Regions from separate parts of the Pseudarthrobacter sp. CC12 genome, predicted to be linked through region 1. Evidence: riboswitches for the same ligand, from Rfam matches in the RefSeq annotation. Region 1 holds a riboswitch; the other holds the start of a gene.
The links. A riboswitch is a leader RNA that binds a small molecule or an ion and turns the genes downstream of it on or off. The one in region 1 is predicted to bind cyclic di-AMP.

Region 1 (3,847 bases):
CTACGGGCTGCGGATGTTCTCCATTTTCATGTTCCAGCAACTGACGCTGATGATGGCCGTTCCGCCGCTGCTGGTTGTCGGCTCACCCGGCACCCTGCTGCTGCGCACGACACCACACAACCGGCTGGGCCGGCCGGTGCTTCAGGCCGCGATCTGGGGCCTGCGCTCCAGATGGGGACGCCTGGCCATCCACCCGGGGTTCATGGTCCCCCTGTTCCTGCTGAGCTTTTACGGCGTGTACTTCTCTGGGCTCGCCGATCTGCTGCTGCCCAGCTGGTACGGGCACGTCGGGCTGGAGTTGCTGTTCCTGCTCGCCGGGATCCTCTTCACCGTGCCGCTGATCTCGGCCGACCCATTGCCCACCCGGCAGACCCATTTTGGGCGGTTGATCGATATTTTCGCGGAAATGCCACTGCATGCCTTTTTTGGGGTGGTCATCATGATGGCTACCGATCCGATGGTCGAATTCTTTGCCGTCCCGCCCGAAAGCTGGAATATCAATCCAATGCAGGACCAGGGAGTTGCCGGCGGGCTGGCATGGTCCTACGGGGAGCTGCCGGGGGTACTGCTGCTGATGTTCATCCTGGTCCGGTGGCAGCGGGACGAAGCCAGCGGGTGGGCCCGGTCAGAACGGGCAGTAGCCAGCGCCGGCGGCGATGCGGACATGGATGCCTACAACCAGTACCTGCAGCAGCTGGCCAACCGGCCCGAACGGCACCGCTGAACCGGCCCGGCCTGCCGCGTCGTTACCTTCCGAACACTTCCCTTACTGTCCGGCAAGCGCCGATACGATGAGCGCCTTCAGGGTCCCTTTCTCGGAGATCCCGAGGATCCTCGCGCTGACCCGGCCCTCCCGGTCCAGGACAAGGGTCGTGGGAACGGCGCGCGGCGGCACATACGTCGTCATGGCCAGCAGGATCCCGCCGTTGCTGTCATCAAAACTTGGATAACCCACCCCGAACGTGCGTTCAAAGGCAGCCGCAGTCGGCGCATCGTCCCGGACGTTCACACCATAGAACAGCACTCCCTGGTCCCGGAATTCATTGTTCAGCGCGACCAGGTCCGGCGCTTCCTTCCGGCAGGGAGCACAGCCCGCGTACCAGAAATTCAGGACCACCACGTTGCCCGCCCAGTCGTCCGAGGAGATGGTTTCCCCGCTGAACAGCGTCCCGGTCAGGGAAACTTTCGAACCGCGCGCGTCGGGACGGTACTCGTTGACTGAACCATCACCTGCGATGTAGTTCTTGTCATCCCCTGCGCGGGACTGCGCGGCGAGCGAATCCTCCTGCGCCCCGCAACCGGACAGGGCCAGCGCCGCAGCACCGAGCCCCAGAACAGCCCGCCGGGGCGGGCACTTGTCATCTCCTGCACGCTTGAACAGATCCACAGTCGTTGATTCTATCCCGCGTAGAAAAGGGAGCGGCGGGCGGCTGCAGGCGACTATCAGGTAAATCACAGGGTTATAACGATTCCAGGACCTGCCTGTAATGTTGATACAGGCATTTGTGTATCAGTGCCTTCGAGGCCGCACGCCCAACCCCGCCCGGGCCTCGAACACGACGAGCTTCACAGGCGGGGGCGGAGAACCCATCTTCCGGCAGCTGCGCTGCCTTGGGGTGAAGCCGGAGCTGAAGACTGCATCGAGCGGTTCGAGTCCCCGGCCGGGCTTGATCCTTGGCCCGAACCCGACAGCTAACTTCGCAGGCGCTGAAAGGACCCCATGCCGTCTTCCCCTGCCCGCGGCCGGCACCGTAGCCCGGTGCGAGCCGATGCCTGGCGCGTCGATTCTGCCGCTCCCCGGCACAGCCGGCGTAGGCCTACCAGCCGGGACTTCGCCGTCCTTCGACGCAACCTTCCGGCAGCGGCCACCATCACCGCAGCAATGCTGGTCGGCGCAGCGATCACTGCGGCCAATGCCGGCACGGGCGCTGACCGGCCCGCTGCGGCAGGCGTGGAACAGGTGGCCGCAATCGAGGTTCCGGCGCAGGCTTCGCCGGGCGCCAGCATCTCCTTCGACCGGTCCCCGGTGGCCACTGTCCCGGCCCCGGCCGTACCCGAGTCCCCGGCGGCCGGGTCTGCCGGGGCTTCGGCGCAGCTGGTCCCCGCGGCAGCTGTTCCCGCCGGCCCTGCGGCTTTGTCGGGGCTCGCCGCACCGTTGGCGAGCATGTCCGTAGCGTCGCCGTTCGGTTTCCGCACCAGTCCGATAACCGGGGGATCCGGGGAGCTTCACACCGGCCTTGACCTGGTGGCGTCCTGCCAGACAGCGGTGTTCGCGGCTGGAGCCGGAACGGTGGTCGAGGCAGGATGGTCCGTGTACGGCGGGGGAAACCGGATCGTGGTCGACCACGGCAACGGCCTGAAAAGCACCTACAACCACCTGGCCTCGATCGAGACGAGCGTCGGCGCACCCGTCGCCGCCGGGCAGCGGCTGGCCGCTGCCGGAACGACGGGCAACTCCACCGGCTGCCACCTGCATTTTGAGGTGCTCTTCAACGGCCAGACCGTTGATCCGCAGGGCTGGCTGTGACCGGGACGAACCTTGGCGCGGGCGCGGCAGGCCGCGCACCACGGCCGGTTCAGCGCCGCGGCCTGCTGTGGGCCGTCTTCGTCACCGTTCTCATCCTCACCGCGCTGGCTTTCTTCGCCATCGGCCGGCTGTCCGGCGCGCCGCAGCAGATCTCAGATGATGGACCGGATGCCGGATTTGCCCGTGACATGCAGGTCCACCACGCCCAGGCCGTGGAGATGGCCCTGATCATCAGGGATACGTCCACCAACGAAGAAATCCGCGCGGTCGCCTATGACATCGCGACCACCCAGCAGCACCAGAAGGGTCAGATGTTCGCCTGGCTGCAGGGATGGGGCCTGTCCCAGGCAGGCACCGCGGCGCCCATGGCCTGGATGCAGGCCGGGACGGGGCAGCACGGGGCATCCCATGACGCCTCTGCTGCCGCGGCACCGCAGACAGAGATGGAGGGCATGGCAACCCCGGAACAGATGCAGGCCCTCCGGGCCGCTTCCGGGACAGAGGCGGACCGGCTTTTCACTGATCTGATGATCCGCCACCACCAGGGCGGGGTGGCGATGGCCACTGCTGCCGTGAATCTCGCCGAGACCGCCCGCGTCCGCGACTTCGCCGCCGGCCTGATGGAAGCGCAAAGCGCTGAAATACTGGCTTTGCAGGATCTGCGCGCCCGACTTTGACCATCCGCAGCCCATTCCGGCCGCACCAGCGACGAAAGCGAGCCCACCTGATGCCCCAGCCCCGGCCCTCCCGCGAGGAACGACAGGCGATCCTGAAGGCCCTGCAGGCAAAACAGCGGGCCACGGCGCGCCGTAAAGCCTGGCTGCTCTACGGTGCGGCGGCGGTCGTCGTCGCCGCGATCATTGGTTCGGTGTCGTTTGTCGTCGTCGGCGAAGTACGCCAGCGCGAGGAAGCCAGCGCGGCGGCTTCCCGGCCGATAGAGGGTGAGCAGGACTTCCCGGACCAGTCCAGGAACCATACGAGGGAACCGGTCAGCTACCCCAGGGCCCCTGCCACCGGAGGGGACCACGCCCCGGTCTGGACCAACTGCGGGATCTACACCGCCCCCGTGCAGCAGACCCAGGCGGTGCATTCCCTGGAGCACGGCGCCGTGTGGCTCACCTACCGTCCCGACCTGGCTGCGGACCAGATTGCCGAACTGACCGCTGCCGCCGACGGGCAGCCGTATCTCCTGCTCAGTCCCGTCCCCGACCAGGAGGCTCCCATCGTGGCCACGGCATGGGGCAAGCAGCTGGCCTTGCAGACCAGCAGCGATGAACGCCTTGCTCCGTTCATTAAGAAGTACCGCCAGGGCCCGCAGAC
Region 2 (3,847 bases), on a different contig from region 1:
CTCCTCCCGGCATGCAAGCAGGTTGGCAGGGCGGACCGACAGTGGCAGCGGGTGGCCCTCCCCGGATTCACCCGGCAGGACTCCCGCATCGCCGACAACCACGGTCAGCCGGGCACCGGCCGCCGCGGCAACGGCGCGCTCCAGGAGGGTTTGGCCGTGGAAAACCAACGACTGCTTGGGCACGCCGCCCAGGCGCGATGATCGTCCCCCGGCAAGGATCAGGGCATCAAAAGCCAAGCTGTTCTTGTGCACTTCCCCAGCCTAGCGACCGGCACCCTTTCCGGCGCCGGGAGGCGCCGGGAAACTGTCAGGCAGCGCGCTCCGGCAGCAGGAACGGATCCCATGCGGGGGTCGGCTTCTCCAGTTCCTTGATCTGCCAGATCGTCCCGTGCGGCGGCTCGGGAACAAACCGAAGGGTCCACCCCATCTCGGCGGGAGTGTGGTCGCCCTTGACGTTGTTGCACCGCAGGCAGGCGGCCACCAGGTTCTCCCACGAATCGGCACCTCCACGCGACTTTGGGTGAACGTGGTCGATTGTGTGCGCAGCCTTGCCGCAGTAGGCACATTTGTGACCGTCCCGCCGGAGTACGCCCCTGCGGCTGACGGCCGTTGAGTGGTTGTACCTGGGCCGGATGTAACGGTTGAGGAGGATCACGGACGGGCGGCCCAGGACGTCGGTGGGCCCCACCACCGGGTCGTCCCCTTCGGCCACGACGCTTGCCTTGCCCGTGAGCACAAGCACCAGCGCCCGGCGGAAAGTGATAACCGCCAGCGGTTCATATCCAGCATTCAGAACGAGAGTGCGCATGCACTTACCTCTTCACGGCCGCACCCGTCAGGGGCACGAGGGCCGGCTGCCCTCGGCATGTCCGGGCTATGGATCGACATCACAAGAGTAAACAAAGAAGTGCAGAATCAGGTAATCGCCGCCCCGGAGGCCCCTTCCGTCACCATGCCAGGGAAAAGGCGGGGACGCCGGCGGCAAAGCCCTTAAGCGCAAAGGACCCCCGCCTTGCTGGCGGGGGTCCTCTGGCAAGCAGCACGCGGGCCGGCGTTGGTTAAGGCCGGCACAGGAATGCCTAACGTACGCGGATGGCTACCGGTCCGGAGCCAACATTGGCGCTGAAGACCACGGTGTCGTTGCCATTGAAGCCGCCGTGGACGGCCATGCCGTTACCGGCGTAAACGGCAATGTGGGCCATGCCGCCGCCACCGTCGGCGTAGTACAGCAGGTCGCCGGGCTGGGCCTGGGACATGGGCACGGTGTCACCCAGCGACAGGTAGCCTGCCGGCCAGTCGTGGAAATGGATGCCGACGGCAGCCAGTGCGTTGGTCACCAGCATGGTGCAGTCCTGGTGCACGCCGAGCTGGGCGTATGCGGCGGAAAGGATGGCTGCTCCCTTCCCGCTTGCGGAAACCTGGGCGGCGGGAGCAGCCGGAGCAGCGGCGGTAACAACCTTGACCGTGGCCTTGGCAGCAGCAACAGGCTGCGCCACAGGCGCGGGAGCAGCTTCCTGCACCTGGACCTGGGGCTCGGGCTCGACGACGGGAGCCGGCGTGGTGGTGACAGCAGGCTTCTCGTAGCTGATGGCAATGGTGGAAGCCGCGGAAATCGGGGCGTCGACGGCCGATTCAACTTCGAGCTGGGACGCCGGAGCGGAATCGCGCTTGACGTTGGCGTCGGCAGCGTTCGCTGCGAGCCCGCTGGTCAGGACCAGGCCGGAAGCCGCGGCGATAACAGCAGCCTGGCGGCCCATGCCACCGGCGTTGTCGCTGACAGCTTTGGCAATGATGGCGATCGAGTTGGTTTTGGTGACCTCGGCGCGGTGCCGTGCGGTAGCACGAGTCGTCATGAGTTCTCTCTTTCGTTTTTCCTTCGGACCGCGTGTAGGCAGGCAAAGGGGGCTGGACGCGCCGGCATCTTGGGGGTAAGCCGGCGCATCCCGAACGGGGATCTGGTTTCTAGCGGAAAAGCTGTGGGCAAAGAAATAGCCCTTGGAGCGCTAAGCCCAAGAACTACTTGTTGAGGTGGTAGTACGACGAGGTACCGGTGGCTGCGGGCGAGTGCAGCAGCGTGCCCTGGGAGGGGTTGAGCGCGCTGATCATCATGCCGTTGCCGACGTAGATACCCACGTGCGCGCCGCCGTTCTGGACAACGAGGTCGCCCGCCTGCGGGGTGGAGGTCGGGGTCATGATGTTCCACGCGTTGGTGCGCGGGATGCTGATCCCGGCCTGTGCGTAGACCCACTGGACGAACCCGGAGCAGTCCCAGCCGGTGACCGGGCTGGTGCCGCCCCATACATAGGAGTGGCCGATGCCGGTGTAGGCGATGGCTGCAATGCCGGAGGTTGCGGCGGAGACAGTCTCGGCAGCCTTGGCGGCGGGAGCGGCGTCCTGGCCAGCGGTGGCGGCGCGTTCGGCCGGCGCGGTGGACTGGGGACGTACCGCCTCCACCTTCGGAGCGGCGGTGGTCTTGACGACCGGGCGCTCGAAGGAAACCGTGGCCGTGGGGGCGGCCGTGACGGCCAGTGCCGTCTGTGCCGAGCCGGACTCGGTGGATGCAGAGACACCGGCGGTGGTGTCAGCTGCGTTTGCTGGCAGGCCCATGCTCAGGATCAGGCCCGATGCGGCTGCCACTACGGCAGCCTGGCGGCCTACGGTCCCGGCATTTGCACTCACGGCCTTGGACACGGCGTCCAAGGGGCTGGTGCGAACCGTTTGCGCACGGTGGCGCGCAGAATGATGCCGTGAAGACACGAAGGTAGCCTCTCCCAATGCCTGCGAGGTGAGCTGTCGGATTCGGATGGGAGTCACCCGGCCACGCAGCTTCCTGGGAAGCTGGTGACTTAACCCCAAGGCCTTCTGGAGAGAAGGCCAAAATTGGTTCCCCCGCCCCTGCCAGACGATGAAATGCGAACGGACCTTGAGCGGTGGCAGAGTTAGGCAATCCACTCAAGAGCGTCAACTTCGGAAAAGTTGACGCGAGTTAGACGGTACAGCAGTTTTGTTTCAATGTCACATTCAGGTCACGGCAGGTCGCTGCGATCTGAGAGTGGGCAATCATTCGTTACAGCCAGCCCATGGGGTCGACCACTTCGCCGTTGACCTGCACCTCGAAGTGCAGGTGGCAGCCGGTGGAGGCACCTGTGGTGCCGCTGAGCGCCACGACTTCTCCACGGGAGACCGTCTGGCCCACCTTGACGTTGAAGGACGACAGGTGGTTGTACGTGGTTTCCAGTCCGTTGCCGTGGTCGATGACCACCCGGTTTCCGCCGCCGAACTGGTGCCAGCCTGCGAAGGTAACGGTGCCGGTCGCAGCGGCAAGGACGGACGTCCCGCATTGAGCCACGAAGTCCTGGCCCCGGTGGAAGTCGCCGGAGCCGCCGGTAATCGGGCTCACCCTGTATCCGAACGGTGACGCGGTCACGAGGGAGGCTAGTGGTGCAGCCAGGGTGCCGGCCGACGCCGCCCGCGTGACGGAGCCGGCGGACTGGGCACTCAGGAGCTGCTTGAGCTTCCCGTCCGGGTCGGCCTGGGTCACGACGGCGGAGCGGCTGAAGTCGATCTGGGCACCAATATCGGCGGAAATCTGCGGCTGCGGGCTGACGGAGGAAGCTGCCAGGGGCGCGTTGCCGGACGCATCAGTGGCCATGACCGGGCTGGTGGCCGGCACTGTGACCGTCAGCACCAGTCCGGTGGCAGCCAGGGCGATTCCAGCCTTCTGGCCAATCCCGCTTGCGGCGGCGAACTCCGTTACCTGCCGCAGGGGCCCCCGACGGCGGCGCGCGTCGCGATGGAGATCGCGGGGGCGCTCCACTGCTGCGTCTTCGACAACCCGGGGTGCCGA

Region 2: another riboswitch for cyclic di-AMP. It lies ahead of PV772_RS16460 (C40 family peptidase); the one in region 1 lies ahead of PV772_RS09605 (M23 family metallopeptidase).

Annotation. Positions count from the first base shown of each region.
Region 1 covers NZ_JARDJH010000010.1:26,677-30,523, reverse strand. Annotated here, with positions in the region: gene PV772_RS09615 (cytochrome c oxidase assembly protein) at 1-724, shown strand, start outside; gene PV772_RS09610 (TlpA disulfide reductase family protein) at 767-1,387, opposite strand; cyclic di-AMP (ydaO/yuaA leader) riboswitch at 1,548-1,719, shown strand; gene PV772_RS09605 (M23 family metallopeptidase) at 1,721-2,527, shown strand; gene PV772_RS09600 (DUF305 domain-containing protein) at 2,524-3,204, shown strand; gene PV772_RS09595 (DUF3105 domain-containing protein) at 3,255-3,847, shown strand, end outside.
Region 2 covers NZ_JARDJH010000026.1:37,710-41,556, forward strand. Annotated here, with positions in the region: gene PV772_RS16445 (NTP transferase domain-containing protein) at 1-252, opposite strand, end outside; gene PV772_RS16450 (HNH endonuclease) at 308-808, opposite strand; gene PV772_RS16455 (NlpC/P60 family protein) at 1,080-1,853, opposite strand; gene PV772_RS16460 (C40 family peptidase) at 2,017-2,691, opposite strand; cyclic di-AMP (ydaO/yuaA leader) riboswitch at 2,762-2,956, opposite strand; gene PV772_RS16465 (M23 family metallopeptidase) at 3,068-3,847, opposite strand, start outside.